One region of the Eisenbergiella massiliensis genome, then DNA from elsewhere that is predicted to be linked to it. Evidence: a T-box and tRNA genes for the amino acid it is inferred to sense, from the RefSeq annotation. Region 1 holds a T-box; the other regions hold tRNA genes.

Region 1 (6,712 bases):
GGAATCATCAGAAGGCTGGTCTGGGATATGGCCGCAGGCACCAGAACGCACAGCAGCGTCATGGACAGTACCGGAATGGCCGCGATTTTCGGACTCTTCATAAAATATTTCAATCCCAGCGCGCCGAACAGGGCGGGCACCACATTGTCAAAGGCCGGCACAAGCACGGGATTTTCCAGCACCGGGCGAAGCGGAATCATCAGAATGACTCCCGCTACAATAACCAGGGTGGTAACAATAGCGCTGGTTGCCACGCTGATGGTGGAAATGATTTCATTTTCCGGTGTTCCCACCTTTGTTTTGGCAATATCCCTGGCATTCATTGCGCAGGGGATTTTCATATTGGTAACATTTCCCGTGATAAAAGCCAGGTAGCTGCCGCCAACGCCCAGCATGGGCGTATACACCAGAAATTCAACAATGGCTACCGGGATATAGATGATTCCCACCTTGGCAAAGCCTACCAGAAAGCCCTTCGGGCTGGGTGTCACACCATTTATCGCTCCTATGACAAAAGGGACGCCTACCAGCAGGATAATGCTCACGATCAGCATGCATCTGCCGATGCGGTGAAGTCCGTTGTTAAAATCCTCCAGAAAGGCCTGCTTCTGCGCCTCGTTATCCTGCAGCTGCTGCTTCTTTTTTTCTTCCATTATTTCCACTCCTCCCTCATACCAGGCTCATGATGACAGCCGCCGCCATACCCGCCAGCATACTCACCGCCATGCTGAAGTTATCCAGCACAGCAATGCCCTTTTTGTTGGTAAAATATTCGAATACCGCCATAAAAGCAGCCGATACGGCGGCCACAGCCAGAGGCACATAGTTTCCGCTGCTGGTCAGCGTGCCCACATAGGAACCGATATAGGCGCCGCACAGTCCCACAAACATGCAGGTAGTCGCATGGTCGCCAAAACCAGGCTTTCCTTCCGCCTTTGCCTTGGGGGCCTTCTGGATTTTGCCCAGATATTTTTTCAGGAAAAGGATGCAGCAGATTACGCCTCCCAGAATCCCAATTGTCATTACAAGAGAAATGGTTGCAAAGGCCGACATGCTCATTTCAGAAAGCTTCAGGCCGGACAGGCCGATGCTCTGCGCTGCTATTTCAGCCACGTTAAGCTCATACTGGAGCGCTCCGATAACGGACAGACGCAGCCAGGAAAAGGGCACTCCCAGCGTTCCGCTCAGGGCAATGACGCCCAGCAGGATGCTGATACTGGGCAGAATCGTAAAGGTGGCGCTGGAGATAATGGCTCTCTTCAGCACTTTTTTATCCATTCCGATCGCCAGGCCCGCACGGTAGCTCTTTATCAGATAAACAAAACACATTATCGTAATAAAAAGAAGGACGCCGGCAACCAGCAGGTAAAAGAATCCGGAATTTACACTTGCTATATATTCGTTGTTCATAAATACGTTCTCCTTGTAGGGAGCAGGCTGCGTTACCGGCGCTGCTCTTTTTTCAGAGAAAAGGGGCGCCGGTATGGCACCCCTCATTCTCATCAGATCATGATGCTCATTTTACAAGTCTGACTGTTTCACGGGCGATGGCCAGCTCTTCGTTGGTGGGAACCACCATGGTAACTACTTTGCTGCCCTCGTCAGAAAGGATGATTTCCTCGCCGCGCACTTTATTTCTTTCCGCATCGATGTTGGTGCCAAGGTAACCGATATATTCCCCGATCATGGCGCGCACCTCTGCATTGTTCTCGCCTACGCCGGCGGTAAATGCAATCACATCTACGCCGTTCATAGCCGCCGCATAGGCGCCGATATATTTGCCCACACGGTAAGCATAAGCCTCCAGCGCATGCTTTGCCTGCTCATTTCCCGTTTCAGAGGCCTGGACCAGATCACGGAAGTCGCTGGAATATCCATCGGAAAGTCCCAGCACGCCCGATTTCTTATTGCATACATCGATCACCTGGGAGGCTGTCATGCCTTCTTTTTCTGCCAGGAAGGAAATGATGGCGGGATCCAGGTCGCCGCTGCGGGTTCCCATAATCAGGCCCTCCAGCGGTGTCAGGCCCATGGAGGTGTCCACGGATTCCCCGTATTTTACAGCGGATACGGATGCGCCGTTGCCTAAGTGGCAAACAATGATTTTCAGATCCTTTCTGTCTTTTCCCAGGATCTCAGCCGCTCTTTTTGATACAAAATCGTGGCTGGTCCCATGGAAGCCGTAGCGTCTGATTTTATATTTCTTATAATAATCGTAGGGAAGGCCGTACAGGTATGCTTTTTCCGGCATGGTCTGATGGAAGGCTGTGTCGAATACCGCCACCATCGGAACACCCGGCATAATTGCCTGGCAGGATCTCACGCCGATAAGATTGGCCGGATTATGTAACGGCGCCAGATCATTGCAGTCCTCAATGGCCTTAATTACCTCTTCATTGATGATTACGGAACCGGAGAAATTCTCTCCTCCATGCACCATACGGTGCCCTACGGCGTCAATTTCCGTCAGGGAACGGATGACTCCCACCTTTTCGTCCGTAAGCTTACTGATAACCAGCTTGACTGCCGCTGTATGATCAGGCATTGCCGCCTCTTCCTTCACCTTTTCCCCGCCGGCCGGCTGATGGGCGATGTTGCTGCCGTCAATGCCGATTCTTTCACAGAGTCCTTTTGCAAGCACCTCTTCCCTTTCGCTGTCAATCAGCTGATATTTCAGGGATGAACTGCCGCAGTTAATAACCAAAACCTTCATCTTCCAATGTCCTCCTACAGTTTATTTCCGCGGGCCTTTAAGCCTGCCTTTGCCCCAGAGCCTATGAGAGTATTCTATCATACTTTTTTCAGGATGGGAATTATGTAAAACACCTCCTTACAGCTGTTGCATTCTCCTGTTACCGTTTCCTGACTTGGTTATTGCGGCTTCTGTACTAAATACAGAGGTATTGTATCAATAATTACAATCTTATCATCATTTTCCATAATTGCTTTCTTAATTCCCGCGTAAAAGGCTGACTTATAAGGCTCTTCCAAAGTGATATGTTCACAATGGGTACTAATATATGTTATATATTCCTCGGAAGTAAGAATTCTTTCCTTCTTCCATTTCATTATACTTCAGCACTTCACCAAAGTAAACAACGACAAAAGATTATCGCATAATCGATAGAAATCAAATATACCGTATATGATGCAATTAATATATTAATTATCTGCTGCCGCCATGCTCCCTGTCTGCTGCAAATTTCAGACTGAAAAAGCCGGAGAATGGAAATATATTATTCCCTCCTCCAGCTTTTATCATAGGAGGCAGTCTGCAGCTGCCTATTTATAAAATTTTAAAATTAATATGCTCTTCCCCAGTAAACCATCTTTTTGGCCGGTTTTCCGCAGCAGACACATGTATCGGAAATCTGCTCCTGTTCAAAGGGCATACAGCGGCTGGTTGCTGCAAATTTTTCCTTAATGGTATCCTCGCAGGCCTGATCGCCGCACCACATAGCCTTTACGAAGCCGGGCTTGCTGTTCAGTATTTCCTCCAGCTCCTCCATATTCCGTGCCGTATAGGTATGGGAATCCCTGTGGGCGCGGGCGCGTTCCAGCATGTCCTTCTGGATCTGCTCCAGAAGCTCCCCTGCTTTTGCTTCCAGCTCGTCCAGGGCAACTTCAATCTTTTCCCTGGTATCCCTGCGGCAGATGACGCACTTTCCTGCCTCGATATCCTTAGGACCGATTTCCACACGGATCGGGATGCCGCGCATTTCCTGCTCGGAGAATTTCCATCCGGGGCTCTTATCGGAATCATCCACCTTTACGCGGAAGTTGCTCAGTCTGTCCCTGAGCTGGTAAGCGGTATCCAGAACGCCTTCCTTCTTCTGCTGGATAGGGATGATCATGATCTGGGTGGGCGCTACTTTGGGCGGCAGTACCAGCCCGGAATTGTCACCGTGTACCATGATGATTGCACCAATCAGACGGGTGGTCATTCCCCAGGAGGTCTGGTAAACGTATTTCAATGTATTGTCTCTGTCCGTAAACTGGATGCCGAACGCTTTCGCAAAGCCGTCTCCGAAATTATGGCTTGTCCCTGACTGCAGCGCTTTTCCGTCATGCATCAGCGCTTCGATAGTGTAGGTGGATTCCGCACCTGCGAATTTTTCCTTATCCGTCTTACGTCCCTTAATTACGGGCATGGCCAGAACCTGCTCGCAGAAGTCCGCATAAATGTTCAGCATCTGAATCGTGCGCTCCTCCGCTTCCTCCATAGTGGCATGGGCGGTATGTCCCTCCTGCCAGAGGAATTCGCGGGAACGCAGGAACGGCCTGGTTTCCTTCTCCCAGCGGACAACGGAGCACCACTGGTTATATACCTTCGGGAGATCTCTGTAGGAATGAATGTCATTTTTATAAAAATCACAGAAAAGGGTTTCTGAGGTAGGACGCACGCACAGGCGCTCCTGCAACGGCTGAAGCCCTCCGTGGGTTACCCATGCTACCTCGGGCGCAAAGCCCTCCACATGATCCTTTTCCTTCTGCAGCAGGCTTTCCGGTATGAACATGGGAAGATATACGTTCTCCACGCCGGTTGCCTTAAATCTCTCGTCCAGCTGTTTCTGGATCAGCTCCCAGATAGCGTAGCCTGCCGGTTTGATAACCATGCAGCCCTTTACGCTGGTATAATCGATCAGCTCCGCTTTCTTTACTACGTCGGTGTACCATTGGGCAAAATCTTCATCCATGGAAGTTATTGCTTCCACCAGTTTCTTGTCAGCCATTTCTTCTTCTCCTTTTCTTACAATTGTATTTGCTTTTACGGTTCAGTTCCTTCACAGCATGCATTCCGGCGCCTGTCCGGATTCTGCCGTCAAAAAAACCGCCGTTTTCCATCCCCGCCCAGATTCCCAAAACCTGGACAAAGGGACCGGAAAACCGGCGGTACCACCCTGTTTAATACGCCTTCGCGTATTCTCTCAACTGCTCCGTTAACGCCGGATTTACGTTATGCTTGGGGAAAGCATATGCCCAAAATGTAACTGTCCGTTTCCCACACAGTCACTTAAAAACAACTCTTCACGGCATGTCTTTCTTTCGCATAAGGCTCCGAGGCCGGTTGGGCCGCCGCTTTACAAAAACCTTCCACCTGTGGTTTTCTCTCTGCTGAAAAGCTTACAGCTTACTTTTCCTCTTCTTTGCCAAATCTGTATACGTATTGATATTAGGCGAAATGCTGGGTTTTGTCAAGCATTTAGGGTATTTTCAATCTTGCATTGTAACAGTTCAGGTTACTGTTCACTCAGTACTGTGCATTTACTGCACAGTACGTAAGAAAGTGATTCAAGAGTGTATAAATCCCATTGCCGCAGGCAATTTTTAATGGATTTATACAGTTGCTGGTCACGGAGTGAACAGTAACAACAGTTCAGCCTTCGGCCGAACTGTTACTGCATCCGCCCATGATAAGTCGCCTTTGGCGAGGGGCGGATGCCTGCTGGCATTATGTTTTCTCACGGTTTGCGCAGTGAATGCGCAAACCTGCCTGAACTGTTACCTTACATTTTCAATCCTTCCATATGTTTTTCTACAAGCATTATGGCGTCATTTTCCGACAGCCCAAATCTTTTTACCAGCTTTTCAATAATCTGCTGTCTGCTTTTTCCTTCTTCCAGATTATCTGAGATAAAAATCTCTATCCCTTTTTCTATCCCCTCATTTATCCCTTTCTGCAGCCCCTTTTCGAACCCTTCTTTTTCGCCCTCCTGGCGCACATACTTCTCCCTCGCCTTCCGGTCCCGTACATCCTTCATATGCGCTTCATAATGGGCGCGCAGCCGCTTGCTCAGACTCATAACCTTCACCTCACGAATTGCTTCAAGAATCCCTGCATTTTCTGTCTTTATCATATCCAAATCCTCCTCGCTTTCCGCATTAAACAGACGAATCCAGTCATTCATCCGATTCTGTCCCACCAGGTTCTTCCTTAATTCCAGCGTATGTATCTCCATCATATCGGAGTATGGGATTCCGTTTTTGTCCCTGAAAAGATATACGGTGTGGTATTCCGGGCCGTCACTCAGGTTGAAATCCAGGATACTGATGGCCACGCAGCGCCTGAGCCGGGAATAATCTTCCCCCTTATTCGCCTCCGCCGTAAAGATCTTTGCAAGATAAAACATCTGCCGTTTGTCCCAGTCGGCGCTGGCCTTTACCTGGATTTCAATATTAATTTTGATATTATTGTTAAGCTCAATCAGCACATCCAGAATCCCCTGCTTCTGGCCGCGGTACCGCTTCCACAAAAACGTATTCAGCAGCCGGGAGGAGCGTATTTCCTCCACTGGTATTTCCAGTATATCGCTTAAAAAATGGTTGCGCACTACCTCATTCCGGAAAAGCTCCTTTGCGCAATAATCGTATTTGGGTGATATTATCTTCACTCTCTGCACTCCTTTCCAATACGGAAAGGATGGAAAGAGTGATCTTCTGATATTATTATACGCATTCTTTCCGTATCTCTCAATCTTTTTTCAGCTGGTTAATGAAACTTTTGGCGAAATGCCGTTAAAAAATATGATATAAGAATAATTAGGGAAAGTGACTTTTCCCGATGAAGTTACTATAACAGAAATCCCCTTCCTATACAAGCTGGTTGTTTAAGAAGTATTTTTTAAAACCGTCCAAAAAATGTTGTTAAAAACTGTAACAGTCCGGAAAAAAACAATCCGGCTATCTGAAATTCAAATTTCAGGACAGCCGG
Region 2 (6,712 bases), 300 kb from region 1:
GGAAATGCTTGGGCGCACAGAACAAAACACTTCCGGCTGAAACGATTTCCCCATCCACTGTCATTTCATAGGATACATATTCTTCATGTATCCTGGCCTCCGGTAACTCTGTCTTTTGGAACCAGCAGCTGGATAATGCCGGTATCACAGCTTTTTCCCGGTATTCTCTAATACATGTGCCATCCGCATGCCGGAGCTGCCATCCAATTTCCGCAGCCTGATCCTGCGTCGTTTCATTAGATGCACAGAGCGTCACAGATTTACGCAATGTAAAGGGCTCCGCATTTACATTGGTATTCTGTGTAAGCGTTCCTTCCTCCTCACAGGAAATAAGAAGAGGAGCGAAAAAACGTTTTGCATAATATTGCACAGCCTTCCATCTGCCTTCATAATCGATCATGGACCAGCTCGCCGTAGGCCAGCAGTCATTCAGCTGCCATATCAGCGTTCCCATACAGCGGCCTCTGTGTCTTCGGAAATGCTCCACTCCATAACGCATGGCCTCCGCCTGCAAAAGCTGGGAGGCATACAGAAGTGTGCCAAAATCCGCCGGATACAGATAGGTCTGTCCCAGATAGTTCATAATTTTTCCGTTTGCCGACTGGTTGCGCTGATGCTTCTCCATTACATAAGAGAATATATTCCTGTCCTCAGGCAGTGTAAAGGTTTCCACTGTTTTCAGGGCAGGGAAAGACTGAAAACCAAACTCCGAAAGATATCGGAAATAAAACTTTCTGAACTCCGTAATAGGTTTGTCACCGTGCCAAACATCCCAGTAATGCACATCGCCCCTGTTTTCATCATTGGGCGCATCAAAACCGCCGCCCGAGGAAGGGCTGGCAGGCCAGTAAAATGTCTGTGGATCGTATTTTTCCAGCACCTTTGGAATGATGTATTCGTACATTTTAAAATAATCACTCAGCTGCCCCGGCTTTTTACACCAGCCGGATACATTTTCGGCAAGAAACATCTCCATTTCATTGTTTCCGCACCACAGTCCCAGACAGGCATGATGACGGATTCTTTTGATATTGTCAATAAACTCCGCCGTAATGCTTTCTTCAAATGCTTTTGTCAAATCATAGGTACAGCAGGCGAACATAAAATCCTGCCACACCAGCAGACCCAGTTCATCACAGATATCATAAAAAGCATCGTCCGGATAATACCCGCCTCCCCAGACACGGATACAGTTAAAATGAGCGTCCCTCACCTGTGTCAGAAGACGTCTGGTCCGTTCCGGAGTCACTCTTGGCAAGACATTGTCCTCAGGAATATAATCCGCTCCCATGGCAAAAATACATACGCCGTTTACCTCATGGGCAAAGCTTTCTCCCCATTCATCCTTTTTCCGTGCTACCGTCGCCGTACGCAGCCCGATACGGCGATCCCACACATCAAGAAGCTGCTGCCCCCGGAATAATTCCAGGCGGATTCTGTACAAAGGCTGCTCTCCGTACCCGTTCGGCCACCATAGTTTGGGATTTTCCACAAGAATCTGAGCAGGGCTGTTATCGTATGTCTGTGCCGTACCCTCAGGATCCGTAATGGTTACCCGGTAACAATACTGCTCGGAATCACCATCAGAGGAACCGGGTGAAAAAGGGATCTGCCCAAAGGCGCGTACCGCCTCCGCCTGTATAGACAATGTAACGCAATTCTTTTCGTGCTTCTGCGTAATATATACATTATCAATTCTTGCATCCTGGATTCCCAGAAGCTTTACATTCCTGAAAATTCCTGCATCAGGCAGTCTGGGGCCCCAGTCCCACCCGAACATGCAGTGTGCTTTTCTCAGCCGGGAGCAGCCGCGCATGGCATCCGAACAGTCTGAGGAAGCGGGATCCTGTTCATAGGAATCATAAATGTAGTTCACGGGGGAAAAGAGTATAATACGCAGCAGATTGCCTTGTTTTTTCACCGTATCAGTAACATCAAATTCCCAAATACGGTGCATATTATCCGTTTTTCCCAGATGCTTTCCATTCAGGGAAATATCCCCCAGGGTATCAATCCCGTCAAAATGAAGCAGTATTTCATCTGATGCCAGCAGTTCGTCACTCACCTCAAATTCAGTAATGAATTCAAAGTCCTCCTTCATCAGTTCCAGCGCCTTTTCTTCATTATCCCGGTAAAAAGGATCTTCCATTTTTCCATGGGCAAGATACGTCTGATACACGCTGCCGGGAACTGTCGTCTCCAGAAACTCCCGATCAGTAAGGCTTTTCATCTTCCAGTTTTTATCCAGTATTTCCTCTGTCATAAGCTTTCTCCGTTTCTTTCCCGTACTGGCCAATGCCTTTACAGCTACTCTTTTTCTTCCTCCGCAAGCAGATCCATAATAGCCTCCAGTACATTCGCCGTGGCCCAGAGGTTAAAGGAAAACCAGGAGCTGTAGGGGCGGCCGTCGCTGTAGCGTTCTGTCACCAGCCCATCGCTGGGGCAGAATCTTTCCGAAGTTATTCCGTATTGCCCATATCCGCTCTTTTCCGGATACAATTCAAGATTCTGCATCATCCAGGCCGTACTGTCATCGGCACGCATTCTGTGATATTCATCTCCTGTTGCCGCCGCCAGATACCGCAAGTCACCGTCGATTATAACTCCCATGGGATGAATGTGAGGATTGGAAATACTTGTTATGGAACCGCCGCATGAATTCCAGCCATCCTTCAGCGGATCATTTTCCGGCCTTGAAGCATACCCGTACCGCCATAAATATTCATAGCAGGCTCCGGCTTCCAGATGCTCCAGATATTTTTTCTCACCTGTTGTTTCATATAACAGACGGGTTCCCCTGACGAATGCAAGATTCCCCTCTTCATCCACAGCCTTCCAGGTATCCATTGGTGTTCCGTAGCAATTCAAATCCAACACATATTTTGAGTAAAATGTTTCCGCTTTTCTGGCAGAATCCAGATACTTTTCTTCACCGGTCAGGCGATATGCATAAACCATACAGGGGAGGAACCAGCAGCCTGCAAATCCATCCCAATCCAGCACCTTTTTCTCATTATGGCTATAGGTGTAGCCATAATTTCCGTCTTCTCTCTGAAGCGCAATTATAGTATCCAGTACCTTTAAGCATACCGACAGCCAGTGCTCAGGGTATGCTTCTCCCCTGTTATGTAAAAACTCTGCCGTTTTAAGCATTTCATGAACCGCTTTGCCGTTATTATACGCGCAGTGGCAGTCTTCTGCAATATGATACCAAATCCACCAGCCATTAACCAGGGAACCGCTCTCATCCACAGGAGCCACGAGATCATTCAGCAATCCGGATTCTTCATGGAAAGCATCTGCGATCTGGTCAAATAACTCCCAGCCGTTCCTGGCCTTTTCAAAATAATTTTTCGGAAGTCCAAGCAGCTTTTCTCCCATAATAAACGGGCATGCCAGCTCCGCGATTCCCGTCCATCCTATTTCATAAACCGGACGCCATGCCTTTAAATCAGGCTTTTGTGGAGGACAGCAGGACATGTCTGTATAGGCCTGCCATTCGTTATTCCAGTTCAGATCAATGCAGGAGCGTATGATGGCGGCGCCTGCCTCCTGAAGGCTTTTTTTATACTCAGCCCTGCTGTGCAGCTTTGTATACTCCATGCGGACTATGTCATGCATGGCCATCCTTCCCTTTCCTTCCAGTAAATAAATACGTCCTTCCGCTTTGGCAACAGCAACCCATGGCTTGTCTATTATCCATATCAGCCAATTAAAAGATATTTCAAAAAACCCATTGACATTTTCCTCTATATTTTGTATTATTGAAGGGCTTGATAAAGTCTAGTTCGAAGCGTGGCTCAGTTTGGTAGAGCGCTGCGTTCGGGACGCAGAGGTCGCGTGTTCGAATCACGTCGCTTCGACTACAGAAAACCCTTGAAAACTTATTGTTTTCAAGGGTTTTTGTTATTCATTACCTTTTTAATCATTTTATAAAAATTTCGTTTTATATTTATCGGTTGTAGAACATCCCTGTAAAGGATATAATACTAATATCCCAATAGTTACCGCATTTCGGCCGGCGCGTCATCCTTATTGCCACCGGTAGCTTTTTTAACCCTGAAACAGCGGCATATATTTACACCCGATAATAAATTCCCCAACACCCCACCACCGGGAGGTACCGTCTATGAAAAACATATCCCAATCCACAGATCCGCAGTTCCCGCCGCATGAAAATACACCACTTATCACTACCGCCCAGCCCGGTTCCGCTTATCTGCTGGAAAGCATCACTGGCGAAGAAATATCGTCCAATCTGAAGCCTTTGGATAAAATCAACGGCTATGATGTGCGGCCCGGCTTTTATGAGGTGAATGGAGCTTCAGCGCTGCCCGGAGGGGTAAACTTTACGCTGGCCTCCCACGGCGCCACCTCCTGTGAGCTTCTTTTATTCCACCGGAAATCCTCAGAGCCATTCGCAAGTATTCCTTTTCCGGAACACTACCGGATCGGCAATGTTTTTTCCATGATCGTCTTTGGTCTGAAAATTGATGAGTTTGAGTATGCTTACCGTCTGGACGGCCCCTATCAGCCGGAGAAAGGCCTTATTTACGATAAGACAAAATATATTCTTGACCCTTATGCAAAGGCCGTTACCGGGCAGAGCGAATGGGGCATCCACCTTCCCTGTACGCAGAACTGCCAGTATAAATCCCGTGTCGTGAGAAATAACTTTGACTGGGGAAACAGCAAACAGCCTCTGATTCCCATGAAGGATAATATTATTTACGAGCTGCATGTGAGGGGCTTTACCAGGCATTCCTCCTCCGGAGTGCACAATCCCGGAACCTTTGCAGGTCTTATGGAAAAAATCCCCTATCTGAAAGAACTGGGAATCAATGCGGTGGAGCTGATGCCGATTTTTGAATTTGATGAAATGAACGGCTGCAGAGAGGTAAACGGCCGGAAGCTGCTGGATTACTGGGGCTATAACCCGGTATGCTTTTTTGCGCCGAATACCAGCTATACTGCCCAGATCGAATATAATCAGGAAGGGCTGGAACTGAAAAAGCTCATAAAGGCCCTGAATGAAAATGGAATCGAAGTCATTCTTGATGTAGTATTCAACCATACGGCGGAAGGAAATGAATTGGGACCCTACTTTTCATTTAAAGGCCTGGATAATAATATTTATTACATGCTCACACCGGATGGCCATTATTATAACTTCAGCGGCTGCGGCAATACGCTTAACTGCAATCATCCCATTGTCCGGCAGATGATTCTGGACTGTCTGCGGTACTGGGTCATTAATTACCGGGTGGATGGTTTCCGTTTTGATCTGGCGTCTATTCTGGGAAGGAGCGAGGACGCGGCGCCAATGAGCAGGCCGCCGCTTCTGGAAAGCCTGGCCTATGATCCCATCCTGGGAAATGTGGATCTGATTGCGGAGGCCTGGGATGCGGGAGGGCTTTATCAGGTTGGCTCCTTCCCATCCTGGAACCGCTGGGCGGAATGGAATGGAAAATACAGGGATGATATCAGAAGCTTTCTGAAGGGGGACGAGGGTTACGCTGCTGCCGCCGCACAGCGCATTATGGGTTCCCCGGACCTATATCCCCCGGATAAGCGGGGTTATAATGCTTCCGTCAACTTTCTGACCTGCCACGATGGATTTACATTGTATGATCTCTATTCCTATAGTACCAAACATAATGAGGCAAATGGCTGGAACAATACGGACGGCGCCGATGATAACCGGAGCTGGAACTGCGGTTATGAAGGCCCGACAAACAATGAAGAAATCATGGATCTGCGTTTCCGCATGATAAAAAATGCCTGCGCCGTTCTTATGTGCAGCCGGGGGACCCCCATGTTCCTTGCCGGTGATGAATTCGGAAACACGCAGTTTGGAAACAACAATTCCTACTGCCAGGATAATGAAATATCCTGGCTGGACTGGTCTTTGCTGGAAAAAAACAAAGAAATTTTTGAATTTTTCCGGTATATGATAGCCTTCCGCCAGCAGCACTCCGTCATCCGGGGAAATACCGCGCCCTGCAGCTGCGGTTTTCCTCCCATGAGCCTGCACTGCATAAAGGCCTGGGACAGCAGCTATGTATGGGATACCAGGTTTTTGGGTGTCATGTTTTCAGGAATCGATTCCACGGGACGGGATGATATCGTTTACCTGGGGATCAATACCTTCTGGAAGCCTCTGCAAATAGAACTGCCTGCGCTGCCTTCTTCAAAATACTGGATTCCCGCTGTCGATACCGGACGTGGGGATATGTCGGTGATTACCGAGGAAGAGATTCTGGATAAAAGTGTGTATGTTATGAATCCCAGATCGGTACTTGTGTGTGTGGTGAGGGACAGGAATTGAGTTAGTTTTTTCAATAAAAATAAAAAGTCAAATGGATAAAATCACGCATCCATTTGACTTTTTATAAATCTATCATAAACGGCCTCTCTCATTCTCCAGTTCCTGCAGAGGTCTGGCTAACTTGCTATAGATTAACTCAATATTATTTGTCACATCCCCGATAGTTGAGATATCATCCTGAGAACTTGCCAGATAATACTTACATCTGTCATTTATTCCATACTTAACCGCATAAACTTCTATAGCATTTAAAAAATATGGGCTATGTGTATTCAAGAGAATGTGTACGCCAAACTCCTTCTGAATTAATACAATAAGTTCAGCAAACAAAAGCTGCCATTCCGGATGCAGGTGAATTTCCGGTTCATCCAGAATAATCGTACC
Region 3 (6,712 bases), on a different contig from region 1:
ACCACAATTTTCACATCTCGGTCCCTCCTTCATCAGCTGGCTGATATGCTGTTATGCACATCACTATAACAGTTGTATTATTATCTGTCAATGGCCTTGTATCTGATTTTCTGAGTAAAATATTGGCAGTCGTCCTTGACAGAAAATCGAACTCATAGTACGATTATCATAATATCAGTATAGTAAGGATGAAAAATATGAAAAAAGAACACTTAGTCCGCTTTCATCAGCAGAATATCCTGGCTGCCGCGGAGAAGCTTTTTTCCGAAAAGGGCATGTGCCAGACCACCATGGACGATATTTCCAGGGCTGCGGAATACAGCAAATCAACCATATATGTTTATTTCCATAGCAAGGATGAAATATATAACTACATTATTCACAGCTACATGTGCAGTCTGAGGGATACCCTGCGTGACTGCATCCGGGAAAACCCGGATTTTGAAAGCAGGTACTTTGCGGTCTGTAACAGACTGTGTTCCCTTTATGCCGGCAAGCCTATGTATTTTACAAGTATACTGGGATATATAAGCGTTGACGAGCAGGCTTTAGTGGAAAGTGAAATCCTCCGCCGGATTTATGACGTGGGCGAGGAGATCAACGATATCCTAGCTGCATGTTTTGAGCAGGGAATCCGGGAAAAATACCTGCGGCAGGATCTCTCCATCCTGCCCGCTGTTTTTACCCTGTGGGCCTCGTTGGGCAGCCTGATCCCCATGGCCTATGAAAAAGAAACCTATATTGAAAACAGGATGGGAATGAAAAGGTCGGACTTTCTGCAGTACGGCTTCCGCCTGCTGCTCACCTCACTGAAAAAGGAGGACTGACGAATGGGAATTTTTATGGGAATCCTGTGCTTTTTATGCTTTCTCCTCCTGCTTGCCAAGGCCGCATCCAGGAAATTCGGCCTGAAAAAAGCAGACCGGCTTTTTATGAAGCTGCATAAGCCTTTATCCGCCGTGCTTTTCCTCCTCTGCCCGGTTCACATTTTTTTCGTGCTGCGGACGCCACGGGCAATGTGGTTGTCCCAGACTGCAGGGCTGTCCCAGGCGACGCGGCTGCCCCAGACGGCACGGCTGCCAGGCTATCTGTCGGGAGGCTGCCTGTTTCTGTGCATGCTTGTCCTGATAACCCTGTGCCACACCTGCCGGGACGAGAGGCGAAAACTGCAGCAGCACCGGATTTTATCTGCAATGATGCTTGGATGTGCGCTCATTCATACCTGGATCGGCCTGTTTTCTGCGGCTTGAACCTCCGTATGTGCTGTTCCTTTGTATGTGCTGCTCCTCTGTATGTGTCGCTCCCCTGTATGCCCCATGAAAACACTGATTGTTTCCGCACGTCTGTCTCCATGGGACCGGCGCATGGAAACGCCCCCAAAGGAGGAATTCCAAATGAATAAATCAAAAGCGGCCCCTGAAGTCCGAAAAAAAAGATGCCTGATCCTGTACTGCTCCAGTCATCATCAGAACACGGAGACCCTTGTAAAAAAAGCTGCTGCACAGCTGTCTGACATTGCTGTTATGCCTCTGTCAGAGAACTGCCTCCCGGAACTTTCCCATTACGAGCTCATCGGCCTGGCCTCCGGCATTTATATGGGCAGGCCCCATGCCTCAATGCAGTCTTTCCTGGAGGCTCACCAAAAGGAGCTGAAGGGCCGCAGGGTTTTTACACTTCTGACCAGCGGCGCCAACCAGAAAAAATACGGCACAGCCTTTTCCTCCCTTCTGGAAGGCTATGGCTGTACCGTATTGGGGAATTACCAATGTAAAGGGTTTGATACCTTCGGCCCCTGGAAGCTTATCGGCGGGATTGCCAAGGGACATCCTGACACCAGTGACATTGCAGGTGCGCAAGCTTTTCTGCGCGGGATTCTCAGGACGCAGGCCTGATACCTGCCGCCACGCATTCACACGGTCTGTGCGGGCCTATCCGCCGTAAGGCCTTTCCCCGCGTCATGCTCCAGAATTACCCGCAGCAGGATTTCCGCAGCCAGCCTGGAACCGGTCTCTGAGGCATGCTCGCCGTCAGGCGCATACATTTCCGTTTCCGGATGGGCCTGCTTATACTGCCACCATTCCTCGCCCACCGGCGCAAGCACGGCCCCCAGCTGTTCCGCCATTTCCCGGTATGTCTCCGTCATTTTCTGCTGTCCGGCTTCATTCGTTTTCTCAGCCCAGGTCATATAGGCAACCGGTGTGCTTCCGGCTTCCTGAATCCATTGATTAATCGACTTTGCCGCTTCAAGCATGTCCTCCTTCGGCCCGAACGGATGGGCATGTTCCTGAAGGACCACATAATCATAATTTCCATAAAGAATGTTAAACCTGACCTCCGGCTCCTTCTGATGCTGATGGAGGAACCAGCCGCCATGGGTGAGCATTGTCACCTCACAGGCAATCCCTTTCTTTCTTGCAAGCTCCGCAAAAATCTCCGGCATATCATTAAAATAGGTGTGGCTGTTGCCAATAAATAAAACTCTCATTCCCTGTATTCTCCTCTTCTTTGGCTTTCTGCGGATTTTCATCCGACAAAGCCAATGCTTTTCTACTAATCCTGATGTATTAATCATAATATACCGTAGGATATTTTTCATCATAAAAATAAAGAAAGAACCGCTATGGGTACAGACGGAAAAATATTCCGCTGTGGCCGGAAACTCCAAAACAATAAAAAACGAAAAGCAGGAAGAATCGTTGGTATCATTTTCGGCTCCGCAAGATATGAAAATATAATAGCTGTGGATATTGAAGTGGAAGAAACGTACAGAAGGCGCGACATCGCCGCCTTTCTCACAGAGCATATGCTCAGCAGCTGTTCTGAAGAAAACCTGACAGTACAGTGGGACTGCGTGGAATCTAATTCCGCCTCCCGCATGGCAGCAGAAAAATGCAGTTTCTATTTATTCAAGAAGCGCCCTTATTATTGGTTTGAAATATCGTAATCTGTATATGGAATAAACTGCAAAGGCACAACGTTCATTTTATGGGCAACAAAAAAGCCTGGTAAAAACCAGGCTTTTTCCATCGGAGTGACAAGACTTGAACTTGCGGCCTCTACTTCCCTAAAGTAGCGCTCTACCACCTGAGCCACACCCCGAAGCTTTCTTATGTCGTCCGGGCTTTCGCTCCAACCGACGAATGTTAGTATACAAAAAAATCCCAAATCTGTCAATATGTTTTTTTAATTTTTGCAAAAATATGTTTTGTGATTTTTTTATTATTTTTTGTCACTTATGAAAATGCCCCTAAGAAGCGTCAATGCTTTCATATATAAACATAACTGTTCTAAAAAATAACGCTTCCCACAAAGGTATTTTCTGACCAGCAATATAAAATCATTCAGCCACGTTTCACCGTAAGATAAAGTAATATATCCACTGTAAATATATTTTTATCGCAGGTTATTTTCATATCACCATTATACTTTTTAATCATATCCTTTACGCTATCCAGTCCCAGGCCATGGTTTTCCTTATCCTCTTTTGACGTTAGAAGTTTATTGCCTGAGGTCTTAATGCAGCCACAATATGAATTGGATACCCGAATAAAAAGTATCCCTTTATCCGCGGTAATTTGCAGGGACAGCCATTTAACCTCCGTCTGCCGTGCTGCTTCAATCGCATTATCAATAATATTTCCAAGAATAACCGCCAGCTCAAATGAACAGGTATGCAAATCCTCCGGTATTTTGACCTGAACATCAACTTTTTTAAGAATAGATACCGCTTTCTCCAGCATAAAATTGAGAATACCATCGATATCCTTATTCCCCGAACTGACATGCTCCCTGGGATTTATCATTGCCTGCTCCATTTTATCAAGATATTCCAACATTTCCGCGTTCTTATTAAGCGAAGCCATACTATACAGCTGCATAATATGATGGACCATATCATGCCGCAGCCGCCTGATTTTTTTCTGCGTCTGCGTGATTGTTTCCAACTGGCTGGAATAAACTTTTACCTTTAACTCCATCATCTCTTTTTCACGGAGCTGATGATGCACTTCCATAAGCATATTATACAAATAAAATACAACGATATTAATAAGCAGTATTCCCATGCTCTCACATACAAGCAGAAATCTGTTATTCAGGTTAAAGCTAATCAGCATAAAAAGCATTATTATGCTTAATACCGGTATTATAAGAAGGTATTTTATCCCCCGCGTATACTCCTGTTTCGCTTTATTATCCAGGAGCCGTGCAGCAATAAGTTCTGAGATTTGGATTAAAAGGACTGTTACAATAGAAAATAACTGCGGCGTTGTCTGTCCGACTTTATAATCAAAGAAAAGGAAGCTTGCGAGAATATCGCTCACCATATTTATCGTGTAAATAAGCACGGTTGTAGTTATTTTCTTGCGGATGCTGCCATCATAAAGAAGGGTAACCAAAAAAGACATATCAGATTCGTGGCAATATTCACGATTGGATAATGAAAAATCAGAAACATGCCAAAACTTATCACATAAAATATCACATAAGCGATTACTTCAGTTCTTTTTCCTGCCTTTCTTTCAGTAAGAAAAAGACCGACAAACTTCCAGACAATATAGATACGGAAGAGATTTGTTACGGCGGCGATCAAAATATCATGTATACTCATCCCTGGCTCCTTCTGTTATCAATTATCTGATTTCTGACCTGGTTCCGGTAGCGTCTGCTGATATTCAGTTCATCCCCATTAAACATTTTTACCCGTTCGTATGTATATTCAATCACATAATCCTGGTTAATGACATATGATTGGTGGATTTGCAGGAAATTTGGCGGCAGTTGGGTAAGAACTGCTTTTATTTTACCATAAAATTCTTTTATCCCCTGAAAGGCAACAATCTAAACTTTTCTGTTATCGCTGGTAATATAAATAATATTTTCACACCATTCACGACAAAACACATTTCCATTCCGGTATTCTAAAAATATCTTCCCCAGGCCCTCTATTTTCAGAAAAATCCCCACTGCTTTTTTAACAGCATCATATTCTAACGGTTTCTCGATAAAATCCAGGGGTTGTACACTGAACAACTGCATGGCGTACCCTTTATGATAGGAAATGAAAATAATTTTTGTTTTAATATCATTCAGGCTTTCACGGATAAATTTTCCCACCTCCACACCATTCAACGTCAGAAGCTCAATATCTAAAAAGAGAAGGTCAAACGCATTCCCCATTTCAAGATGCTTACACAGGGTTTCTCCTGAATACCAGGGTTCAATTTCTACATGTACATTAAATTCCCGAAAAATATCAATCAGCATACTTTCCAGTTCGCAGCACATATTTTTATCATCGTCACAAATCCCGATATTATATACTGGCATACCATTTCTCCCTCAAAAAATGTATCATGACTTTCATTATAGCATATTTTGTGGCCGCCATATCGGTTTTGAGCATTTTCACCGATACCGTTATCCCTCTTTTTCTATGGCGCAAATACTGAATTTACCGGTATGCTGTCTCGCACTAATAGTCACTATATAGCTGCCCTCAAGATCAAAACCCACAAAATAGCTGCCTGTTAGCATATCGCTTTCCATAGTACCTAATACATGAATACGGGTATCATTATTTGCCGTTATTTCCGCCAGCCGGATACGGTCACATATAACATAAAATCCAATGGTTGCTTATTTCCATTGAAAAAGTATACACTGCATTATCGCCGACAAAGTACAGTTTGCCTTTTCCTTTTGATACTTCAACTGCGATGTCTATTTCTCCGCCTTCTCCGTCATAAACCAGTATTTCTGTCCCGTCTTCCGCAATGTAAACCAGGGACATAGAACCATTTTCACAAACCACAGTCCCTTTTACAGACAGCTCCGTCCGATTCATACCGGTTTTACTCTGGTGAACTCACCTGTCTTACTAAAATTATATGCAAAAATATCCCGCATCCTCCATGCATGATGAAAACAGCGCCTTTTACTGCTGAAATCGGCATACGTTCCTTTCTCAGTCCCTCCATTCCTTTGCGGGCAGGCGAAAGTGTTCACGCCGCACAAAAAAAGATGCCTGAAGGAATCTCCTTGAGAAAAAAACAGCTAACCTGAAATTTCCCCCAGATTAGCTGTTCCTCTTCTATTGTTCAATTTTTACTATTTTAGATATATTTCTGAAATGATTCCAGCTCAGGACAGGCAGCCTCCCCCGGAAACCGGAAAAGAATTTGCCACATGCAGTAATTGGCCTGAAAAGCTATGTTCATCAGTGAAACAAACCGGCATAAGGATACAGTCTTCCATCCATGTCAGTTTTTATATTACAGCTTCCATTATTAAAATCACATGTCAGCTTCAGTTTAAACAAATCCACTGCCACCGATTCCACAATAACATACCAAAACTCTCTTGGTACGTATATAATTGGACAATATCCTATCAACATCTCATCTTTACTGAAAAATTCAACTAAATCTTTATCCTGGCAAAAATATTGTAAAATTTCCAAAACGTATAAATTTTTTCTCATTTGTAGTTACCTGTAAATTATATTGAGAAAAATTATACGCCATTAGATATATACATTCAATATACCAATAGATAATATCCTGCAATAAAAACATTCTAAATGTTACTATTATACGCCTCTTTAATATAAAAGGCACAACAGGCGCAGATAATCATCTGCGCCTGTTGCATATTCATATCAGATACACTCCTGCAATTCCTTCAGTTTGAACTGCTCCGCCAGATAACTCAA

The links. The T-box of region 1 lies ahead of proS (proline--tRNA ligase). A T-box ahead of a tRNA ligase gene usually reads a tRNA of that ligase, here a tRNA-Pro.
Region 2: it encodes a tRNA-Pro, which carries the amino acid that the T-box ahead of proS (proline--tRNA ligase) is inferred to sense. The anticodon was not compared.
Region 3: it encodes a tRNA-Pro, which carries the amino acid that the T-box ahead of proS (proline--tRNA ligase) is inferred to sense. The anticodon was not compared.

What each region holds. Positions count from the first base shown of each region.
Region 1 covers NZ_QVLV01000001.1:318,488-325,199, reverse strand. Annotated here, with positions in the region: gene DXC51_RS01340 (hypothetical protein) at 1-653, opposite strand, end outside; gene DXC51_RS01335 (DUF5058 family protein) at 670-1,410, opposite strand; gene DXC51_RS01330 (acetate kinase) at 1,517-2,713, opposite strand; gene proS (proline--tRNA ligase) at 3,303-4,733, opposite strand; T-box leader at 4,872-5,157, opposite strand; gene DXC51_RS01315 (Rpn family recombination-promoting nuclease/putative transposase) at 5,508-6,392, opposite strand.
Region 2 covers NZ_QVLV01000001.1:19,582-26,293, forward strand. Annotated here, with positions in the region: gene DXC51_RS00075 (beta-mannosidase) at 1-2,263, opposite strand, end outside; gene DXC51_RS00080 (YyaL domain-containing protein) at 2,308-3,621, opposite strand; tRNA gene DXC51_RS00085 (tRNA-Pro) at 3,790-3,863, shown strand; gene glgX (glycogen debranching protein GlgX) at 4,130-6,328, shown strand; gene DXC51_RS00095 (AAA family ATPase) at 6,401-6,712, opposite strand, start outside.
Region 3 covers NZ_QVLV01000008.1:174,262-180,973, reverse strand. Annotated here, with positions in the region: gene DXC51_RS13710 (GntR family transcriptional regulator) at 1-14, opposite strand, end outside; gene DXC51_RS13705 (TetR/AcrR family transcriptional regulator) at 198-827, shown strand; gene DXC51_RS13700 (hypothetical protein) at 831-1,250, shown strand; gene DXC51_RS13695 (flavodoxin domain-containing protein) at 1,395-1,892, shown strand; gene DXC51_RS13690 (SGNH/GDSL hydrolase family protein) at 1,910-2,485, opposite strand; gene DXC51_RS13685 (GNAT family N-acetyltransferase) at 2,621-2,944, shown strand; tRNA gene DXC51_RS13680 (tRNA-Pro) at 3,027-3,099, opposite strand; gene DXC51_RS13675 (sensor histidine kinase) at 3,342-4,406, opposite strand; gene DXC51_RS13665 (LytTR family DNA-binding domain-containing protein) at 4,606-4,821, opposite strand; gene DXC51_RS13660 (LytR/AlgR family response regulator transcription factor) at 4,840-5,328, opposite strand; gene DXC51_RS13655 (hypothetical protein) at 5,609-5,845, opposite strand; gene DXC51_RS13645 (methyl-accepting chemotaxis protein) at 6,659-6,712, opposite strand, start outside.